Regions from separate parts of the Staphylococcus sp. HMSC071G07 genome, predicted to be linked through region 1. Evidence: predicted binding sites of a transcription regulator. Region 1 holds the regulator's gene; each other region holds the start of a gene.
The links. The regulator Rex, encoded in region 1, represses fermentation and respiration genes when NADH is low (regulators of the CRP and FNR family bind a similar motif). The targets are predictions, from matches to a motif close to TTGTGAAATATTTCACAA.
Positions count from the first base shown of each region.

Region 2: a site for Rex is predicted at 2,582-2,599, ahead of HMPREF2802_RS07555 (DUF3147 family protein). Genes of this name have one in related genera too.
Region 3: a site for Rex is predicted at 2,190-2,207, ahead of HMPREF2802_RS09135 (nitrate/nitrite transporter). Genes of this name have one in related genera too.

Region 1 is NZ_KV804774.1:18,033-26,022, reverse strand. Features, by position in the region: gene HMPREF2802_RS07900 (glycoside hydrolase family 32 protein) at 11-1,426, shown strand; gene HMPREF2802_RS07895 (LacI family DNA-binding transcriptional regulator) at 1,572-2,549, shown strand; gene HMPREF2802_RS07890 (sulfurtransferase TusA family protein) at 2,692-2,916, opposite strand; gene HMPREF2802_RS07885 (YeeE/YedE family protein) at 2,935-4,032, opposite strand; gene HMPREF2802_RS07880 (zinc ribbon domain-containing protein) at 4,311-5,246, opposite strand; gene HMPREF2802_RS07875 (redox-sensing transcriptional repressor Rex) at 5,366-6,004, opposite strand; gene HMPREF2802_RS07870 (ABC-F family ATP-binding cassette domain-containing protein) at 6,502-7,990, shown strand, end outside.
Region 2 is NZ_KV804768.1:649,353-657,342, reverse strand. Features, by position in the region: gene HMPREF2802_RS07570 (glycine C-acetyltransferase) at 1-1,016, shown strand, start outside; gene HMPREF2802_RS07565 (hypothetical protein) at 1,091-1,531, opposite strand; gene HMPREF2802_RS07560 (GNAT family N-acetyltransferase) at 1,894-2,400, shown strand; gene HMPREF2802_RS07555 (DUF3147 family protein) at 2,800-3,162, shown strand; gene HMPREF2802_RS07550 (DUF3147 family protein) at 3,178-3,570, shown strand; gene HMPREF2802_RS07545 (TetR/AcrR family transcriptional regulator) at 3,539-4,090, shown strand; gene HMPREF2802_RS07540 (ornithine cyclodeaminase family protein) at 4,399-5,355, shown strand; gene HMPREF2802_RS07535 (M48 family metallopeptidase) at 5,445-6,200, shown strand; gene HMPREF2802_RS07530 (hypothetical protein) at 6,568-6,783, shown strand; gene HMPREF2802_RS07525 (hypothetical protein) at 6,780-7,193, shown strand; gene HMPREF2802_RS07520 (YIP1 family protein) at 7,330-7,944, opposite strand.
Region 3 is NZ_KV804783.1:67,331-75,320, reverse strand. Features, by position in the region: gene HMPREF2802_RS09145 (Hsp20/alpha crystallin family protein) at 1-188, shown strand, start outside; gene HMPREF2802_RS09140 (Hsp20/alpha crystallin family protein) at 316-738, shown strand; gene HMPREF2802_RS09135 (nitrate/nitrite transporter) at 903-2,072, opposite strand; gene nreC (nitrate respiration regulation response regulator NreC) at 2,478-3,131, opposite strand; gene HMPREF2802_RS09125 (sensor histidine kinase) at 3,156-4,190, opposite strand; gene nreA (nitrate respiration regulation accessory nitrate sensor NreA) at 4,199-4,651, opposite strand; gene narI (respiratory nitrate reductase subunit gamma) at 4,666-5,343, opposite strand; gene narJ (nitrate reductase molybdenum cofactor assembly chaperone) at 5,345-5,911, opposite strand; gene narH (nitrate reductase subunit beta) at 5,904-7,472, opposite strand; gene HMPREF2802_RS09100 (nitrate reductase subunit alpha) at 7,462-7,990, opposite strand, start outside.

The sequences.
Region 1 (7,990 bases):
AGTTAATATAATGAAAGAGCAAAATAATGATGGAATCTCAAATCATAGATATCGTTTAGGTTATCATGTAATGCCTAAATCAGGATGGATTAACGATCCAAACGGTTTTTCATTTTTTAATGATTATTACCATATTTTCTATCAACATTATCCATACGAACCACAATGGGGTCCTATGCATTGGGGGCATGCTCGTAGTAAAGATTTAGTACATTGGGAGACCCTACCTATCGCTTTAACTCCAGGCGATAAAGAAGATAAAGATGGTTGTTTCTCAGGAACTGGTATTGTAAAAGATGAGAAATTATATTTATTCTACACTGGTCATCACTATTACGATGATAACGATCCTGATCATTTCTGGCAAAATCAGAATATGGCCTATTCTCAAGACGGGGTCCATTTTACTAAGTACCAGCAGAACGCTGTAATACCTGAACCTCCACAAGATAACACGCAACATTTCAGAGATCCTAAAGTATGGCAACACGGTGATTATTACTATATGATAGTTGGCAGTCAAAATACTGATGAACTAGGTCGAATCATTCTTTACCGTTCTAAAGATTTGTTATCTTGGGATTATATCGGACCTGTCGATGTATCTAATGGTCAAGAAATTGAAGGATATATGTGGGAATGCCCTGATATCTTTGAATTAGATGGTAAACATATACTGCTTTTCTCACCACAAGGCATGAAAGCAGAGAAAGAACAATATCTTAATTTGTTCCAAAATGGATACTTTGTAGGTCATTTCAATTACGATTCTCATCAATTTACGCGTAATCACTTTAAGGAATTAGACCATGGACATGATTTTTATGCTCCTCAAACAATGCTAGCTCCTGATGGTAGACGCATTCTAATTGGTTGGATGGCAATGTGGAACAATGCAATGCCTGAACAAGTTGACGGTTGGTCTGGTGCCCTAACGTTGCCACGTGAATTACGTTTAAAAGACGATCACTTATATATGACACCCGTTGAAGAACTCAAACAGTTACGTAAAGATATAATTTCGTGTGATTATAAAACAGTAAAAAATAAAACTTTATTAGTTGAAGATATAGCTCAAACTGAAATTAATCTCTCACTATCACATCAAAACTTTAAGATTCAAATGACGGACGAGAAAAATGATTTGCTATCCATTAACTTTAATGCAGATAACAATAAGTTTATACTTTTCCGTGAAGATTTATTAGATAGTAGATATGCAACGATTCAATCAACCAATGAGATACATTTACAAATCTTTATTGACACAAGTTCTCTCGAATTATTCATTAACGATGGGGAAGCCGTTTTTACAGAAAGATTCTATAGTGAGACACCTCCTAAATTATGGCTTTCTGCAGAAGCACCTATAAATATGAGTTCGGAAATTTACGAGCTCGAAGATAATGCTATTCGCTTTGATTAAATAATAAATATTCAAGGTTTATCCTACTAAGAAGCGTGACTCTTTTCATGATCTATGAGTCCGCTTCTTTTTATTTAGATCGCATTTTACTTCTAAAAAGTGCATAATGAAGTATATAAACTATATTAAGTAGGAGGATCACGCAATGAAACCTAAATTAGAAGATGTAGCTAAAATAGCACAAGTTTCTAAAACAACGGTCTCACGTGTCCTAAATAATCGAGGATATATAAGTGAAAGAACCAAAAACAATGTCTATCAAGCAATGGAAGAGTTGAACTACCAACCGAACTCGGCAGCTCGCCAACTTTATCAGCAGAAGACAAATATCATTGGATTGTTATTCCCAACAGTAGCTAATCCGTTCTTTGGTGAACTTATTCTAGAATTAGAGAAAAAATTATATGCTAAAGGTTACGTAGTTATAATCGGTAATTCAATGAGTGATCCTGAAAAAGAACGACATTATATGAATCAACTATTATCAAATCAAGTTGATGCCCTTATCGTAGGTACACATAATATTGGAATTGAACAATACAATAACAGAAATTTATCTATCGTCGCTATTGATAGAATCATGAATCAAGATATACCAGATGTTCGTTCTGATAATCTTAACGGCGGCATGATAGCTACTGAACGTCTGATTCAACAAGGTGCCCGTCATATTATCCATACTAATGGCCCTATTGATGTCAATACGCCTGCAAACTTAAGACAAACAGGTTATGAGCAAACGATGCAAAAGTATGGACTCAAACCAATAACTTATACGATTGATTTTAGTCTTAGCTATGAAGAGAAATCAGAAATATTTTCTCGCATTTTTCAAGATCATCCAAATGTTGATGGTATCTTTGCCTCAAATGATACTGATGCGATTCAAATTTATCATATTGCTCAACAATTAGGTAAACGTATTCCTGAAGATTTAAAGTTAATAGGTTATGATGGTACTCAACTAATGAGATATATGCATCCTTATTTAACTACGATTATACAACCTATAAGCCAAATTGCAGATAAAGCAATAGAGATATTAGAACAAAGAATCCAAAATAAGTCTACTAATCAAGAACATATCTTTCCAGTTCAACTGTGGGAAGGAACGACTGGATAATATAATAGAGGTTAAAGTTATAGTTTGAAGAAAAATAATTTATCCACGATTAGAATAAATTATAGACTTTTAAAATCATTCTCATTTTTACAGTAAAATGCCGCTTCAATCATCACGAAAGAAGCGGCATCACTTATATTTATTAAGCTTTCTGAACTGTAATCGTCCATGAAGCGTCATCAAGTTGTTCGTAATTTGTTACTGGATAACCTTGTTCTGCTGCCCAGTTTGGAATTGCTTCAGTGGCTTGTGTGCAGTCGAAATCGATCTTCAATTCATCTCCAGAATCTAACGTTTCCATCTTCTTCTGTGCTTCGATGAGTGGGAATGGGCAGACCATACCTACTGTACCTAATTCATGTACCATACTTATACCTCCTATATATTAAGTCGTTTGTGTTTGATGAGTTTTAACTTGTGCTAATTGTGATTGAGTCGCTTTCTTCACTTGTTTCATTGGTTTAACAAACATGAAATAACTCATAAACCAAGTTCCGAGGATCATTGATGCGAGTGCAACCCAGCCTTTCCATGAGAACATCGCTGTTTCTACAAGACCATTACCGATTGAGCAACCGCCAGCTACTGAAGCACCGAAGCCCATGCATACACCGCCGATTACGCTATTGCGAATTGTCTTCTTGTCTGGTAAACGCCATTTGAATTCGCGAGAACCACGTGCGGCGATATAAGAACCGATAAAGATACCTAAGACGAGCATTACGCCCCAGTCGATAAGTTTAAGATCACCTGTCACTAAAAATTGTGAGATGTTTGCTGAAGGTGTCGTAATACCTAGCCCGTGCATACGCCCTGTCATTTCACTTAAAGGCCATGCAAGTAAGGCCACTAAACCGACACCGATCGCAGCTACAAATGGGTGATAGCGTTTTTCGAATAAGAGATGTCTAAGACCTGTGTATTTTTGTTTTAATTTCGGTACTGCAATTTTAGGTTTTGGTTTGCGTAGTGTTTTTACCACAAAGAATAGTGTGATTAATGTCAACGCAATAACCCAGACCCAGTTTGGAATACCTGTCGTATCGGCCATACTTGTACGGTATTGTGTAGGCTGATTGACGCGTCCCATCACAGGTTGAAGAATACCGAATTTCGTCACTGCTGAAGTGAAACCGTAAGCGACGAGTGCGACCCAACTTCCGATGAGACCTTCACCTGCACGATACCAAGTTCCAGTTGCACAGCCACCTGCGAGAACGATACCGATACCAAAGATAAATGAACCAATGATTGTGCCAATGAGTGGATAAGATTCGTGAGGTACTTTCACGACGCCAAATGCAGATAATGTAAATAGCCCAATACTTTGAACTGCAATGGCAATTAATAACGCGTAGAACATCTTGTTGTTCTTCTGGACATACATGTCACGGAATCCACCAGCGAGACAGAATCTCGTACGCTGCATAATAAACCCGAGTAGTATACCGACGATAATCCCTGTTAAGATCAACCAGTTCATAACTTCACTCCCTATTCCCGATAAAACTAATATGATTAATAACAATAATAATACTATAATATTACTATTTCAAGACTTCTGTCTAACATTATTTTTGATATATTTCGTGTTTGAGATAAAAGTGAAGATGTATACTATCAAAACGAGTGACAAGCTTGCTTCAGCGCATAACAAAAGAGCGGAACCTTAATGAGTTCCGCTCTTTGAATAAAATATATGTTCATTTGTGCTGGTGACATGAGCCTTTTAACCCTAGCTACATCGTCAAAGTTCTTAAATTAACGATCTAGTTGGTCAATATTCTCAATTGTCTTCACTGAACCACCGTCAACAGTTACGACCACACTAAAGTTATTTGTCGTATCTGAGTCATATACGAGGTCGTCACCTTCGTAATCGTCAGGTTCACTATACACATCGATGTACTCACTCTTGCTGACACCGTGAGGCGCAATCGCAACTTGTTCAACTTCATCGTCATCATTGTAGTAAACGGCTAGATCATGATACTGCTTGAAGACGTGGTCGCGTCCATCGACTTCACCTTCAGGATGGCCAAGTTTCTTCTCAACTTGCTCTCTCGACATACCATTATTAATACCGTTGTAGCCTTGTTTAGATGGTGCTTTCATATAGTTTTTATCAAAGTGATCACTGAATACGTCTACTTTTGCTGCATCAGGGTCTGTCGGATTATCTGCTGGGTCGTCCTTTTTATCCTTATCGCTAGAACTATCATCAGAATCACTAGACTTCGATTTGTTTGAGTCTTTCTTAGATGCATGTTGTGACTGCTTGTGATCGTCTGATTTGTTCGTATAGTGATCATAAAGTTTATAGGCACCAAAGATGAGCGCTGCAAGAATCGCTAAGAAGATGATTGTTGAAATCACAATCCACACTTTAGAGCCGCCTCGTTTGTCTGGCTCTTGTTGATATGTATGTGGTGTTTGACGTGTTTGTTGATGTGCGCCATAAGATTGAGAAGCCGAAGACTGTGTAGCTTGATGCGCACGACCTTGGTTGCCGCCTTGATGATGTTGTTGCTGTGTAGATGTGTGTTGAGAATCATGTTGTTGTGATTGTGTTTGTTCCTTATCTTGATTTTGTGATGTTTGTTGAGAAACATTTGCATTTCTGAGTGGTGCGCCACAATTTACACAGAACTTTTGATTTTCTGAGTTTTTATGGCCGCAATTGGTGCAGAAGACCATTGTTATACATACCCCTTTCAATCGTATTACGAAAAATGTGACATTTATTTTTAGAGCTAATAAAAATAGGATAATAACAGAATGTAGTAATCATTATCCCATTCTCACTAGCTTTAATCTTAACTTTGATAATTCTTCATAAAGAATAGTAGTGACTGCAATTCGATACCTAAATCAATTTGATGAACTTGCACAGATTCTGGAGTCTCAATACGTGCAGGTGAGAAATTCAGAATTCCCTTGACCCCTGCTTCCACCAATTGATTGGCGACATGCTGAGCTGCAGATTCAGGTGTCGTCAGAATCACCACATCTATCGCTTCATGCGCCAAAGTCTCTTGCAGTTGATCCATATGTTTTACAGCAACACTACCGATTTGTTTGCCGATAATCTCATCTCGGATATCAAACGCCTCAGTAATCGTCATTTCATCATGGATAGAGAAGTTGTACGTGAGTAAGGCTTTACCGAGGTTACCGACACCGACGAGAGCAATCTTAATATCTTGGTTCTCGTTAATTTCATTTTTAAAAAAGTTTAACAAACTATCGATGTTATAACCATAGCCTTTCTTGCCTAACTCTCCAAAGTAGGAAAAATCACGACGTATCGTTGCTGAATCTATATTTAGACCCTCGCTAATGGTCTTAGAATTAACTCGATCAATTCCCTTTGCTTTCAAGGTATTGACGAATCTATAATATAAAGGTAAACGCTTTAAAGTAGCGCGAGGAATCTTATCGCTATGAATAGCCATTTGGGCTTCCTCCTCAATATGAGTCTTCTATTAATAGAACTATTACTCTTAGATAAAAATTAATGGTTATAGTAATAGAGATGTACAAGTATAAGTTACATATTTTGAAACACTTACACTTTAACACTTTACTATTACTACTATTTTTATCTTTATGAATGGTAAATAGAATTAAATAATAAGCAAAGAAGATATAATTATTTCTTTGCCCTTAGTAAGAGTCAATTTGGATTTCGTTTTCCCAAGACGATTTGACACGCTTGAGAGATTAAGATCACAACGAAAATCCATTTTTGGAGCTATACAAGCGACAAAAATTAGTTGAGTGTGATCCTCTAAGCAAGGGAAAATCGTCAAAGTGAAAACGTGTTATTTTTTCTATTTTACCCTCAATCTAAAAAATATTATACCTTAATACTTTATGAAAATAAACAACTCTTATTTTATCCAAAACCTTAATAATGTAGAATATGAAAGTGAGTGAGGTGCAAAGCAGAATGATTCTATTACAACTCAACCATATTACTAAATCATTCGACGGCGAAGACATCTTCAATGATGTCAATTTCGAAGTAAAAAGCGGCGAGCGCATCGGTATCGTTGGACGAAACGGCGCCGGTAAGTCCACATTAATGAAGATAATTGCTGGCGTAGAGGACTATGACTCAGGTCACATTTCCAAAGTGAAAGACTTGAAACTTGGTTACCTCACCCAACAAATGACGCTCGATACAGAACAGACGGTCTTCGAAGCCATGTCGCAACCGTTTGAATACATCATTTCATTAGAAGAACGTATGCGTGAAGAAACAGAGTGGCTCGCTCAACACGCAGACGACTACGAAAGTTCAGAGTATCAAGAACATATTGCGACTTACGAGAAACTCTCTAACGACTTTGAGCAGCGTGAAGGCTACCAATATCAGAGCAAGATCAAGACTGTGCTACACGGTTTGTCCTTTACGGAGACAGATTTCGACCGCCCTATCAACGACTTTAGCGGTGGTCAGAAGACGCGACTCTCTCTTGCGCAAATGTTGCTGAGCGAACCTGATTTGCTCCTTCTTGACGAGCCGACCAACCATTTGGACATGGAGACGACGGAGTGGCTCGAACAATATCTTAATTTCTTTAATGGCGCCATCGTTATTATCAGTCATGACCGTTACTTTTTAGATAAAATTGTTAAACAAATCTACGACGTCTCACTAGGTGAAGTGCGTCACTATCATGGCAATTACAAACAATTTATCGAACAACGTGACAAATATTACGAAAAGCGCATGCAAGAATATGAAGCACAACAAGCAGAGATTAAACGCTTAGAAGACTTTGTAGATAAGAATATTGCCAGAGCTTCTACGAGTGGTATGGCTAAAAGTCGTCGCAAAACCCTTGAAAAGATTGAAAAAATCGATAAGCCGATGCTCGATGCGCGGAGTGCTAACATTCAATTCGACTTTGATCGCAATACGGGTAACGATGTCTTTCATATACGTTCGCTTGAAATTGGTTATAATCAACAACCGATTACTCAACCGATTAATTTAGAGGTCTTTAAAGGCGATCACATTGCAGTTATTGGACCGAACGGAATTGGTAAGTCAACGCTCATCAAGACAATTGCTAATCAACAACGAGCACTAGGCGGAGAAATTACGACTGGCGCTAATCTTCGCATCGGTTACTACGATCAAAAACAAGCTGAGTTTAAATCGAATAAGACGATTCTTGATTACGTGTGGGATCAATACCCTACTATGCCAGAGAAAGATATTCGTGCGGTACTTGGCCGTTTCCTCTTTGTACAAGAAGAAGTTAAGAAAGTTATCAACGACTTGTCTGGTGGCGAGAAAGCGCGTCTTCAACTTGCGCTCTTAATGCTTGAACGAAATAACGTTCTTATCTTAGACGAGCCGACGAACCATTTAGATATCGATTCTAAGGAAATGTTGGAACAAGCGTTAAGTGGTTTCGAAGGAACGA
Region 2 (7,990 bases), on a different contig from region 1:
ACTTGAAAGCTGCAGCTAAAGAAGCGATTGATAACCGCGGTGTTGGTGCTGGGGCGGTACGTTCAATCAACGGTACACTCGACATCCACGACGAACTTGAAGAAACACTTGCTGAATTCAAAGGTACAGAAGCAGCAATCGCATACCAATCAGGTTTCAACTGTAATATGGCTGCAATTTCTGCAGTAATGAATAAAAACGATGCTATTCTATCAGATGAGTTAAACCACGCTTCAATCATCGATGGTTGCCGCTTATCTAAAGCGAAGATTATCCGCGTGAACCACTCTGATATGGACGATTTAAGAAAGAAAGCGAAAGAAGCGGTTGAATCAGGCGAGTACAACAAAGTGATGTACATCACTGATGGCGTATTCAGCATGGACGGTGACGTTGCGAAGTTACCAGAAATCGTTGAAATCGCTGAAGAATACGGTCTACTCACTTACGTTGACGATGCGCACGGTTCAGGTGTTATGGGCAACGGCGCTGGTACAGTGAAACATTTCGGCTTACAAGATAAGATCGACTTCCAAATCGGTACATTATCTAAAGCGATCGGTGTTGTCGGCGGTTATGTTGCAGGTAGCCAACAACTCATCGATTGGTTGAAAGCACAATCTCGTCCATTCTTATTCTCAACTTCACTTGCACCTGGAGATACGAAAGCAGTTACTGCTGCAGTTAAAAAACTTATGGCATCAACAGAGCTACACGATAAACTTTGGGATAACGCTAAATACCTTAAAGAAGGCTTACAAAAACTTGGTTTCGACACTGGTGAATCAGAAACACCAATTACACCAGTTATTATTGGTGATGAAAAAGATACACAAGAATTCAGTAAACGTCTTAAAGATGAAGGTATCTACGTGAAATCCATCGTCTTCCCAACAGTGCCACACGGTACAGGACGTGTACGTAACATGCCTACTGCAGCGCATACGAAAGAAATGTTAGACAAAGCATTAGCTGCTTATGAAAAAATCGGAAAAGACATCGGTATTATTAAATAATTATCAAATGTCAAAGACATGAATCATCCCCCGTTCGCCATCTGTAGCGAGCGGGGGATTTGTTGTACTTTGATTTAGTGTTTCATCTTCTCTCTTGCTTCTCTTAACGCTTTACTTTGCATAAATGGAATAACGACCCAAATAATGTGTAATAATATCGTTAAGATAACGAGAAGGATAGGAATAAAGATTTCCATAATACTGATATCGATAATAAATGAAATAATGATAAATGCCGTGATAAACGGTAAGGCACAAACGACAACGAGTACCAGTAAGACGAATTGAAATACTTGTGTTGCGAAAGAATTAATTAAGTCTAATCCTATAATTGCTAGGTAGGCTAAGGTGATAATAATTAGAAGTACTACCAGCCATCCTTCTGAAATACCATTTTGACTCTCAATATGTTTTTGATAAGGCGTTAAAGTAGGTAGAATAAATAAAAACATTGTTGATAGCCATGCTAATATACCAAAGAATACAAACATGATTTTTGAATTATTGCTATTCATCGTAAACGACCTCCATTCATTTCTGTCTTTTCTGGAGTTGAATCGTAAGGTGGACTATCTTTCTTGTATATTACATAGCAAATTAATTTGTTCTCATTAGTAAATATACCCTTTTTCACAATATTAATTCATTATATAGTTTGCCTATAACGATATTTTTATTTGGTCATTTTTTGCGATGGTTATGGAAAATACTTGGATGCGCAGTATTGCTTATATCACCATGAGATACTTTTTGCTCATCAACTAACTTAAAGGGGTTGCATTTTACCTTAGAAAGTCTTAAGATGAGTTCGTTAGAATTAATGAGCTGTATGAAAATAAAAATTTCATAACGACTTAGCAGAAAGAGGGGTGTCAACATGGCTGAATTTAGAGAATTAACCATGGCGGATGAAGAACGTTATTGTGAATATATTAAAGAGTGGATCGATAATGACGAACTCGTTGTCCCACGTGTGACGGACATCGTGAAATACGATGACTTCGAAGACCTTGTGAAGTCACTCGAAGCGAATAAGTCGCATGACGAAAGTATCGATAATACAACATACTTCCTCATCGTTGAAGGAACGATCATCGGTGCGGCAAATATTCGTCATGACTTAAACCACAAATTGAAGAAAGTGGGCGGTCATGTTGGCTATGGCGTACGTCGCAGTTATCGTGGTCAAGGCTATGGAAGCAAGATCCTGAAGAAAGCGCTAGATTATCTATCACGTATCGATGTGAAAGAGGCGTTGGTGACTTGCGAGAAGTCGAATACATCATCGGCGAAAGTCATCGAGAAGAACGGTGGCGAAGAAATCGAGCCGAGCGTGATGGAAGACGGTACTGAGGTGCGTCGCTTTATTATTGAAATTGCATAAGATGATGTGAAGTTGGAGAACCTAATGCGAGCTGAGGCTTGTCATTAGGTTCTTTTTTGGTGGCAGGACAAGAAGGAGTCGTTGTTTTCGCGGTACTGCCTCTACAACGCGGACTTTGTCATTCCTCATGATCCACATTGTTCCCTTCTCATTAATTAACTCGATAATCGTCCATCAACTCTTGTAAAATAATTTAAAAAGCGCAGTAGAGATTTGGATTCATAAGGGTTTTAATTTTTATGAATTCTAGGGAGAAAGACAACACAAGTATAGATTTCTGGCTTCTTTCCTCAAGAAAGCCCTTACATTAAATTAACTATTTACATCCTACCGTGACGGCGTTATGATAATTAGTGAACGAAACGTATCGTTTTATAATAGAAGGAAGAAGGATGTAAGATGTTTGGCATATCACTCGTTAGTTTAATCTTGAGATTTCTAATAGGTGGGCTTGCCGTAGCGGCTGCATCAGTGCTCGCGAAGAAAGTCGGAGGTAAGATCGGCGGCATCATCGCAACAATGCCGGCAGTTTATCTTGCAGCAGTGATTGCGCTTGCGATTGACCATCGAGGACAAACGCTCGTCAACATGTCGATTCACTTAAGTTCAGGAGCGATTCTAGGTATTGTCGCATGTATCGTTACGGTATTTGTGACTGCCTATTATATAAAGAATAAAGGCTTCCAACGCGGAACCGTGTTTGCAGTCTTGTTCTGGCTCGTATTATCTTGTGCATTTTTCGGAATCAAACATTTAATGTAAGGAGAGCGAATGTCAGTGAAATCACTCGTCATTAAATTTGTACTCGGCGGCGCAGCAGTAGCCTTAAGTTACATTATATCTATGGTCATACCTTGGAGAGAGTTTGGAGGTATCTTCGCAACGTTCCCCGCAGTTTATCTCGTATCGATGTATCTTTCTGGATACGAATTCGGTGACAAAGTAGCGATGCACGTGAGTCGTGGCGCAGTCTTTGGTATGATAGGTGTACTAGCCAATATATTAGTGACATGGATCATGTTGACTTACACAGGCATGTGGTTATTGAGCATCATCGTCGGATTTATCGCATGGTTTGTCACTGCAATGATTGTGTTTGAGCTAGTCGAGTTGATAGCACATAGAAGAGGTGGCGCACATGGCAGGGAGACCCAAAGATCCCACGGTTAATCAGAAAGTATTTAACGCAATAGACGATATTTTAAGTAAACAACATTATCATGATATGACCGTTGATCAAATTGCGAATCAGTCCGGTGTATCGAAGACGACGATTTATCGACGTTGGTCTGACAAATCCTTTATCATCATCGATATGTTTCTCGAGCAGACCGAGACCTACAAACCCCATCCTGTGAGTTTGTACGACGACTTGTATCAGTTTCTCATTCACGTCATGCACATCTATAAATCCAATTTAGGCATTGCAGTGATGGAAATCTTGATCAATCAGTATCATAAAGAGGCCAAGATGCGTTTCATGGAGGCTTACTTTAGTGAGAAACGTAGCGTGCTCAAGGATATTATCGAGACATATACGACGATAGACGATGAAGATTTGTTTATAGATTTAATTTTCTCGCCGATCTATTTCAATTTGATTATTAAGCCTGAAGTATTAGATGAGGCTTATATTGATAAAATGCTCCGATTGATATTGAGAATGTACGAACTTTATCATCAACAGTAAGGTGCTTTGTGTAAAAGGGTTGAGCGCACATTATAATAGGAAGACATACGTTTAAAAAATGATTATGAATACAATAGCGAGCTGGAGTGTGATTACAGTCATACTTCAGCTTAATTTATATCAATTTGTTATCATAGAGATGAGTTAAATCACTTCTGTTTCAGGGTAGGATATCAGTAAGTGAAGTAGTGAACATGTGGGCTTTGTAGGTGCTTTAAAAGACGAAGTTCCAATGAACATTAATTTTACCCATACTAAGAGCTAAAAGTGCTCATACATAGAATTTAAGAAGAAAGGAAGCGAAATCGATGAGATATATTAGTGCCAAGGACCAACGTGACGTTATGGATATGAAAGAAGTCGTAAAGGTGACAGGACAAGCGTTACAGGCCTACTCAGAAGGAAAGACTGAGACGCCACTTCGTTACACATTACCTTTCAATGATGAGAACCGTTATTTAGTCATGCCAGCAATTTGTGATGAATTACAGGCAACAGGTGTGAAGATTGTCAGTTTCGTACCGGGCAATCCACAACGTGGTAAGCAAACAATTGAGGGTTCTGTAATGTTAACAGATCATGAAACTGGTGAAACACTCGCTGTACTCGACGGGGCATTTTTAACTAAAATCAGAACGGGCGCAATCTCAGGTGTCGCAACGCAGTACATGGCGCGCGAAGATGCTGACACGTTATGCGTCATTGGTACAGGCGAGCAAGCAGAAGGATTGATTGAAGCGGTGCTTGCAGTACGTGATATCAAATGTATCCAATTCTTCAACCGTACATACGAGAAAGCCGTGCGCTTTGCGGATGAAATGAAAGAACGTTTCGATCGCCTCGACACAGAAGTGTTTGAAGATGTGAATGACGCGATGAAAGGCGCTGACGTCGTAGTCACAGCAACGAATTCACCTAAACCGGTATTTGAAGGCAAATTAGATGCCGGCGTTCATTTAAATGCGGTAGGTTCGTTCAAGCCAGATATGCAAGAACTTCCAAGCGACGTCTTAGCTCACGCTCATAAAGTGGCTGTAGAGTCTAAAAATGCTGCGTTAGAAGAGACAGGCGACTTTATTGAAGCGATGAAAGCTGGCAAATTTGATGAAGATGCGCTTTACGGAGAACTCGGCCGTATTGTCAGTGGCGAACTTACAGGACGTGACAATGATGATGAAGTCACTGTCTTTAAATCAGTAGGACTCGCGATTGTAGATATTGTCGTGGCGCAATATTTCTATAAAAAGATGGCTGAAGAGAAATAAGGTTGAAATAGGAATGTATAGAATGAACTGTGATAGAAGGCGATTCCTAAGTTAATCTTCAATACTTTAATAAAGGGATTTTGTGATTAATGAGAATTGTTTCGTTAATACTGTTAATTATTATTGCTCTAGTTAAATTCGATATCATTCATTTATCTTTTATTAACGATGCGCAAATGAGATGCATCTTTATATTTGCTTTCGGTCTATTTGTCTATGCATTTGTAAAACCACATATAGACATCATTTTCTCGAATAAGAAAAAGGTAAGTAATGAATTTATTCAAAGAACTGTGCCTGAATTAAAGGATAAAGATATCAAAATAATATCTGCGGATGTACCATTAAAAGCTAATTTGTTCGCTCTGAAGAAAAGAAAATCTGCGATAATTATCGATAACCGTATTCTTAACCAACTATCAGATAAAGAGTTACGATTCTTTATTATGCATGAGTATAGTCATATCAGAGATAATGATCCGTTTAAAATACAGATCGCTTCTCTGTGTGCGATTGCACTAGTACCACTTATTGTTTCAATATTATTAGATATTTTCTCATTACCAAATAACGTTATAGCTATCATTACTTTCGTTGTGCTATTCGTTATTGTCTATCTTTCAGGTTTAGCGGGGGCGTTTAAGTATAAAAGACACATCGAGTTGAAATGCGATGCTTACGGATTTAAATTCGTTGGTAAAAAGGATATTAACAATGCATTTCAGCAATTAGCCAAATTAGAACCCATTAACAATAAAAAACGAGGCGCCTTATCCTCTCATCCAAGTCTAAATGAGCGTTTAAGGAATTTAGGTATAGCGTCTGAAGATGAGAAAAAGAATTAAAGTGATAGATTTGGGGTTAAAAAAGTATGAAATCGAAAGAAACTAGAGTATCAAATTTTTACTGAACGTCCTCCAAAGTTGTGCTGAGGTTAAGTAGGTAATTTTAAAGGCTTGTTCCTAGATGATTAGGACACAAGTCTTTTTTATTGCTTTTGAACTAAATATAAATATTAGGGTGTATAAGTATCTATAATTATGATATAAATAATATATCCTTTAATTATAAATATTGAATACATTTATAATTATTGTATTGATTTTAATATATTATTTTGTGAATGTGTTTTCACTGCTACAAACGTTAATTCAAACTGTTTGGTCAGATATATAACATTAGAGCTACCAATCATTAAGAGGAGGGAGTAATATGTCAGGTCATTATTTGATCGCAATTCTATTCATGATTATGTATTTAATCATTCATTTTATATTCTATAAAACGCATCAAATAGAAAATGATGCAGGTAGAGTATTCGCATTCGTATTCTTACCTTTTGTCATGCTTGTGATTATTATATTTACTATTATGATAGACACAGAAATTGGTTCATTTATATTAGAGAGAGGGTGGGATTGGCCATGAGACGTTTTATTTTAATGATTCTATTTGGCTTTCCTTTTAATTTCTTATATGTTGCATATATGTGTATTCCTTCAGTTTTAGAAAGTGATTTTTTATTTGGCATTTCATATATACTGCTCTTTATTGTAGGGCTCATACCCGTACTTATAGCCATTCTCTATAAATGGGAGAGAGATTTTTGGCTATTTACGGGTTTACAGTGTGCTAATATATTTATTTCGTGTGCTTTAAGTCGACTATTCATTGATTTGAAAGCTTCAGCTGATATATTTGTTATCCAAGATGCTTCTGGTGCGGTCATTATGTGTTTCATGGCGCAATCACTCATCTTAGCGTTTTTTGTAGGTTGGATATCAGCCGGCCGAGAGATTATTAAAATTATAAAGTCTAAAAAACAAAAGAATACTTAGTTCACTCGTACTAATAGAAATCTTTTCTATAATCATTTTTAGAAGTCTGGTGGAAAGTACAATACCAAAAATAACGGTCAGCAATTTATAATCGCTGACCGTTAAATCTCTTTATAATTTTGAATCGTTTCTCGGACTACATTCCATTACCTGCATTCATCATTCCTATTGCAATAAGCACTATCAATGCAACGATAGCCCAAATAACTGCTGATTTTTTAGAAAGTTTAGCAGTAAAGTAATAATATAAACCAATTACATAAGCAGATAAGAAATATTGTAAATTGATTGCCTCCAAGAAACCGTTACCTTTATCAAATATGTTGAGACTTGCTATGTTATACTCGCCCAAATCAATTCCTGCGATTGCTTGAATTGCGAAAACTATAAGCGCGAAAGTATAAACAATAATGTTATAAGAAAGTGACGCAGAAAAAATACTTAAAGCTGAGACATCAGATTTCATAATTTTAGAAATTACTAAAAAGATTAAGAAAGCGATTAATATAAGCAAAATAAAGTTACCTATCGCTCCGCCAATGATCATAGGCCATCTGAATTGATTATAAGCATCTATGGCTTGTTGACCAGCATCATTTTTTTTAAGTAATTTTGTCTGATCGATAGCGGTAAAACGAAGCCAACTTACAAAAAATGAAATAATTAAGAAAGCGATTAACTTAACCAACCACTTCGGATTCTCTCTTAACTTAGAGAAATGATTGGCAAAGGGTAATTTCGAATTCTCCATGAACTAAGTCCTCCTCAATATGTAATCACTTTCACATTAACATTAA
Region 3 (7,990 bases), on a different contig from region 1:
CATCTCAAGAGGATGACAGTAATGACGAAACACATTATCACGTGAAAGAACGTCATATCACAGATATGAATCGTCAATTTATCTTTAAAAATATTGATAGTAAAGAAATTAAAGCACAATTTATCAACGGCTTATTGAAAGTGACTCTACCAAAACAACAAACTAAAACCGAAATTACGATAGATTAATTTGAAGGAAATCGAAATTGAGAAAGCAAAATTGAGAAAGCAAAAAATGAGTTAGAAACATTGGAAATAATAGATATACAAATTTCCTCAAAACTGACCTGATTAAATATTTAAAGGAGAGATAATTATGGGCTTTGAAATGAAACCATTTTTCAATATGGAACCAAGTGATTTATTTAAAGATGTAGGACGTCAATTCTTTGATCAGTTCCCTAGCGCAGGTGGTATTACTACAGACATCAAGGAATTAGACGACAGTTATGTAGTAGAAGCAGAACTTCCAGGTATGAAGAAAGAAAATATTAGTTTAAACTTTGAAAATAACGTGCTTACAATCGAAGGTAAACAAACAGAAGAAAATAATGAAGAAGACGACAATGGTCGTGTTATTCATCGCGAACGCAGCGTTAGAGATGTGAAACGTCAATTCTCCTTCAACAATATTCAAGAAGATGCCATCAAAGCATCTTATGACAATGGTATGTTGAACGTGACACTCCCTAAACGTTCTAAAGAAGATAACTCTAATTCTAACATTCAAATTGACTAATCAGAAACAGACGTATATAGGTTAATCCTCCCCCCCTCCTGATAGTGATTCCTTGTTCATCATGAACGTCTGTCCGTCGAATAAATAATAAAAATAATAATACGAAGCCACACCAAAACAGCGAATGGTGTGGCTTTTTCATGTTTAATAAACTTTAAATAACCTTATTGTACGCGTACGGAAGTTCGTTCCCTTTTACTCAAATGTAACATCGTCACGAGAGCGATAATCGCGAAGATTGCTAACAAGATAAATGCAAAGTGTGAACTACCTGTCACAGATACTACGAGAGAGATCACAAGTGGTGGGAAGAAACCACCGAGACCCCCCATCATTGAGACGATACCGTTCGCAGTACCTGCTTCTTTACTAAAGTAATGTGGTACGAGTTTAAAGACTAAACCGTTACCAATACCGGCACACACACTGATGAGTAAACAACCGACTGTGAACATCAAGATATTATTGGATAATCCAAGAATAATACCACCAATCGTGATACACACGAAGTCGATGATTAACATATGTACCGCATTGAGTTTGTCTCCTAGAATTCCACCTAACGGACGGAGTAATGTGGCTAAAGCGATAAAGATACCTGAGCGAATCCCTGCATCCACACTTTCGATATGGAAATGTGATACAAGATAGTTTGGAAGGAAGACACCAAATGCAACGAATGATCCGAAAGTAATAAAATACCAGAAACTTAAATAATATAATCTTAAATCACCCATCAATTTACGTGTCTGTTCCATTAAAGGTACATGTACTTTACGTTCTTGTGAGTCACCAAAGAAGAACATGAGAATCGCAAAGAGTGCAAGTAGGATGAGATAAAGTCGAACTGTAGATTGCCATCCTATTACACCTGCAATTGGTGGTGCTAAGAAGGATGAAATCGCCGTACCGATATTACCCATTCCGTAAATACCATTCGCAAGTCCCACTCGCTCCTTAGGGAAATATTTAGGAATAGATGTTACACCTACTGAGAACGTCGCACCTGCTATACCTAGGAAGAAACCAGATGTCATCAGCATTCCTACACTTTGTGCTTGGCTCAAGAAGAAAATTGGGAAGAGTAGGATAATAAAGCTAATAAAGAAGATCCATTTCGCACCTACTTTATTTGTTAAATAGCCAAAGGGTACGCGTAAGATCGAACCGAGAATGACTGGAATTGCGATAACAATCGACAGCTGACTACCTGTAATCGCAACATCTTTAGAAATAAATGGCATAATTGGAGAGATAATACTCCACACCATAAATCCAACGATTAAGCTTAAAGTCTGTAAGCCTAACTGGAAATTCCCATTTTGTTTGTTCATCATTATTCACCTGCATTTAACATAATTAATAACGAATCAGTACTTTGAGTACGTGAATAGGAGGTCATTTCTATATTTCTTAACCAAAGTACCGATTTCACTTCTAGTTTAGTAACTTTGTGAAAAAATGAACATAGGGACTCTCCCTTAATACATTAAGGAAAGTCCCTATACTACTCACTGTGGTTAAATGCCAGGTGCAACTCGTGTTGAATAAAGTAATATTTTCCTGTTGAGAACAAAGATGCGAACTTTGAAATGCTGAATCACTTCGATCAAGAATGCTTCAATCGTCACTATGGATACAATCGTACTTTCATTACTATTGCACATTTCCTCCACACTAAAAATCCCCCTCAAATAACATCAACTTCAGTCATTTGAGAGGAATTAACAATGAGCTGCCTAAAAGCTCACAAGTTTCTTCTTAATGGCATACTCTACCAATTCTGGTTTCGTTTTTAAATTGAGTTTCTGCATAATATGTGTCTTATGCACTTCTACCGTTTTTACAGATACGAACAGTTTCTCGGCAATCTCCTTATTGCCGTAACCTTTCGCAACTAACGGTAGCACTTCTAGTTCTCTTTTAGAAAGAATCTTAAACGGATCGTTTGTCGGTGCATCGTCATTCTTAGAGTTATTGACAAATTCGTTGACCAACGACGTCGTCATCTTCATATCAATATATGTCTCACCGTTATAAACGGTGCGCACAGCTAAGATGAGCTGATCATCTGGCGCATTTTTCAAAATATAACCCTTTGCGCCATTGCGTAACACGTGAAATAAATACTCTTCGTCGTCATACATCGTTAATATCAAGATCTTAGTGTCAGGAAAGCTTTCACTAATCTTACTCGTTGCGATAAGTCCTGATTCACCAGGTGGCATGCTTAAGTCCATAATCAAGACATCTGGTTTATGTGTCATCACTTTCTGATACGCTTCCACCCCGTCTGCAGCAGTAGCTACGACTTCCATATCATCTTGATAATTGAGGATCATAGAGAAGCCTGTGCGTACGACAGCATGATCATCCGCTATTATTATCTTCACATTAACTACTCCCTTTATATTGCATTAGATTGGAACTTCAAGTGTCACGATGGTACCTCTACCAAGTTGTGTGTCAATCATTACTTCTGCATCGATTAACTCTGCTCGTTCATTCATCCCGTAAAGCCCAAGTCCTGTGCCTTGAGGTTGATGGCTTTTATCAAATCCTTTACCATGGTCAACCACTTCAGCAATCAGCTTCTGACCTACTTCATGTAACGTCACATTAATCTTGGAAACATCTGCATATTTAATCGCGTTAAACACCGCTTCTTGCACAACGCGATACACGACAGTCTCGATAGTATTGTTATAACGTTTCGCATTCAGATTCGTCTCGTAGTCAATATAGACACCGTAATTGGCTTCTGCCTGTTTAAAATACGTCTTAAATGCTGCATCTAAGCCTAAATCATCGAGTGAAGAAGGACGAAGTTCAACTGAAAGATGACGGATATCATCGATGAGCTGTGACATCAATCCTTCAATCCGCTCAGCACTCGACGTTAATTCTTCCATCGATTGCTGATATTTCAACAAACGCAATTCAACATCGACATTAAGCATCTCTTGAACCACACTATCATGGAGTTCACGAGAAATACGCTTACGCTCATTCTCTTGAGCTGCAATCGTCTTCTTCATCATCGTACGTTGATAGACTTTCTCTTTGCGTACGATTTCTTGTGAGACGTTCTGTAACGTGAACGCGCTAATCTCATTCTCCTCGTCAATCATTTCATAACTTGCTGTAAAGGGTTCAAATTGATCTTCTGTGGTTCTGAGATAGACTTGGAATGTCGCATCTTCAATGTCCTCTTCTTTCAGAAAACATTGTTCACAAGTATGCAAATCATAATCTTCCGTATAGGTACTACAATGATTGCAAAGCGTTTGTGTGATTTGACTATAGTTGTTATCAGGTGAAATAACCTCTTTTGCTGCTGGATTCATATCAATTACTTTGCCATATTTATCTATAAATATAATCTTCTCACTCGTGTGTTGATAATAGTCCTGTAACAAATTCTGCTTAGTCAATTGCTCTTCCCCCAACATCATATCACCTATATTCCTTCAGTAAATTCCCCAAGTTTCCCGCTAATATCTATCTGATCCGCATGAACAGGAATGGGCTTGTGGTCGCGTTGGCCCAAGAGTAGGACACCTTTCACGTTGTGCCCAGACCAAAGTGGAATGGCGAGTGTCGCCGTTAAAGCTTCACTTAAGATAATGGGATACTTCAATCTCTCATTCATGGACAAAGCTTGATCCACGTCTTCGATAACTTGACGTTTACCCGTCTTCATCACATTGCCAGCAAGACCGTTCCCTTTACGCAAGACGATAAGTTTATAGCGATCATTGAGATTGCCATCTACATATTGCCACTTGATGGGCGAATGATATTGATCACTTTCATACATCGCTATACTCGCGAAATCAAATTGATATTCAGTTCTGATATGTTCTAACGCTGCTTGATAATTAAATGGTTGACGATTTAATGTAGATTTCAAACGCGCTCCTCCGTTCAGACTTTATGTTTACGATAAATAATATAGCTTCGGCTCACATACGTAATCGGTACACTCCACACGTGTACAAGTCGTGTAAATGGCCAGAGAGCAAAGATGAGAAAGGCTAGAATAATATGCATTTTAAAAGCTAATGGGACTGTCGTCATCAAGCTTGCATCAGGTGTTAAAGTAAAGAGTCCTCTAAACCAAATCGCGATCGTTTGACGATAATCAAAATCTGGTGTTGTCGCATTGGTTACGAGTGTAGCATAACACCCTAATATCACAATACATAAGAGCATAAAGTTAACGATAATATCTGATGCAGTGCTTAACTTGCGCACGTTTGTACGTGTGACACGACGAAATGTCAACATGAGCATTCCAATTAATGTCATTATACCAAAAATACTACCGATGTAGACAGCACCAATGTGATAGATATGATTATTTACACCGATGCCTGATAGCCACGATGCCGGGATAACAAGTCCGACAAAGTGACCACCAGCCACTGGGATGACACCTAAGTGGAAGAGTAAACTTCCCCATTTGAGTTGTTTCTTCTCGATAAATTCACTCGATTTCGCTGTCCATGAATATTGGTCATATTTAAATCTAGCAGCATGGCCAATCACGAAGATTGCCATGCATAGATAAGGGAGGATGACCCAAATAAGTTGATTGAGCATCTTAAACCACCTCTGTCGTTGGTTGTAGACAAGATTTCAAGACCTCTCTCAAAGCTTGTACTACATATTGATATGGATTGTCTTCAGATCTGAGTTGCTGCAACATTGCGTAGGAACCATCTTCAATGACCATGATGACAAATTCAATATTGCCTAATGCACGTTCATCTTCGTTCCAGTTTGCAAGATAGAGAAACTCTAACATGAGTGGTAAGTAGTCAGAGAGTTCGTTCGCTTCCATCTGCAACCCAAACATTTCATATAGAACCTTTAACTTCGCCAACATTTGACCGCGTTCCTTTTGCGTATCAAATTTGTTATACGTCATGTACAATGGCGCTTTTTTATTAAAATCAAAGGTATCTGAATAAAGTTGTTTAAATTCAAGTAATGTGAGCTGATGTACCTCTTCACGAAACTTTACTAAGTCTGGATAAGCTAAGTTATCTATGTCGACTACATCTTTAAACGTCTTCGGATGCAATGTCAGTTTCTCAGGAAATTCTAATTGCTTAGCTAAATAACCTATCGTCTCTTGATAGCGTACAAAGTTAGGGATGTTAATCACGGAAGATCCCTCCATAGAAGTTCTCGTTATAGATTTCTTGTCCAGTCTTCGTAGGATCAGTAGCTACTGGTACACCACAGCCTTCACAGTTTGAGCCGAAGTACTCGCCACCGTAGCCTTGACTACCTTGCGCTCTATACGTATCCATGTAAGCTTCTTTATGTGAAGTTGGGATGACGAAACGATCTTCATATTTCGCGATTGCTAACAGACGATACATTTGTTCAACTTGAATTTCGCTTAAACCTACGCGATCAAGACGATCTAAATCTACAGGTTTATTTGTCGCTTTCGCACGCATATGACTACGCATCATCGCCATCTTCTGCAATGCTTTCTTCACGGGTTCAGTATCGCCAGCTGTAAAGAGGCTCGCTAAATATTGAATTGGTAAACGCATCTCTTCAATCGCTGGGAAGATCATATCTGGGTTACGTTTCGCCTCTTGCGCACGTTGTCCTTCGAAGTAACTCATGATCGGACTTAATGGTGGGCAGTACCAAACCATTGGCATCGTACGATATTCTGGATGAAGTGGGAACGCAATCTTATACTCAATCGCTAATTTATAGATTGGTGAATTCTGAGCCGCTTCAATCCACTCCATGTTCACACCATCTGCTTGTGCTTGCTCAATCACATCTTCGTCATATGGGTTAAGGAACAATTCAAGTTGTTTCTCATAAAGTTCTTTCTCATCCTTAACTGATGCCATTTCTTCCACACGGTCAGCATCGTATAGAAGCACGCCTAAATAACGCATACGACCTGTACATGTTTCAGAACATACGGTTGGAATACCGTTCTCAATACGAGGGAAACAGAACGTACATTTTTCCGCCTTATTCGTTTTCCAGTTAAAATAAACCTTTTTGTACGGACAACCTGTCATACAGTAACGCCATCCACGACACGCGTCTTGGTCGACGAGCACGATACCGTCTTCGTCCCTTTTATACATCGCACCTGATGGACAAGAAGCCACACAGCTTGGGTTTAAACAGTGTTCACAAAGACGAGGTAAATACATCATGAACGTTTGGTCGAATTTGAATTTGATATCTTCTTCAATACGTTGAATGTTAGGGTCTTCTGGACCTGTGATGTGGCCACCAGCTAAGTCGTCTTCCCAGTTAGGTCCCCATACGAGATCAAGTTTGTTACCTGTGATCACTGAATGCGCAGTCGCTACTGGGAGGTGTTGACCTTCTTTAGCTGTAGTGAGGTGACCATAGTTATATGTCCATGGTTCGTAGTAGTCTTGAATGATCGGCATATCAGGGTTGTAGAAGATCTTACCTAATGCGATCTTTGCCCATTTATTACCTGAGCGTAGTTCAAGCTTACCTTTCTTGTTTAAATACCAACCGCCTTTGTAAACGGATTGGTCTTCCCATCGTTTCGGATAACCTACGCCGGGTTTCGTTTCGACGTTGTTAAACCACATATATTCAGCACCTGGTCGATTGGTCCACGTACTCTTACAAGTGACACTACATGTGTGACACCCAATACATTTATCTAAATTTAATACCATTGCGACTTGAGCTTTAATCTTCAAGCCAATCAACCTCCTTCAACTTACGCACGGCAACATAGACGTCTCTTTGGTTTCCTATAGGGCCATAATAGTTAAAGTGATAACTAATTTGTGCGTAACCCCCGACGAGTTGGGTCGGTTTCAAATGTATACGTGTTGGCGCGTTGTGTGAACCGCCGCGTGTATCTGTAATTTGTGAGCCTGGTGTTTGAATATGTTTATCTTGTGCGTGATACATAAACATTGTCCCTCTTGGCATACGGTGAGATACGACTGCACGCGCAGTAACGACACCGTTTCGGTTATAAATCTCTAACCATTCGTTATCTTGAATATCATGTGCTTCGGCATCTTCTCGTGCAAGCCACACTGTTGGTCCACCTCTAAACAACGTCAACATGTGTTGGTTGTCTTGATAAGTTGAGTGGATATTCCATTTACCGTGTGGTGTGAGATAACGTAAGACGAGTGTGTCTTTGTCTGCCTCCACATGTTTGTCTTTCGTACCGAAGACCATTGGTGGCAACGTTGGTTTATAC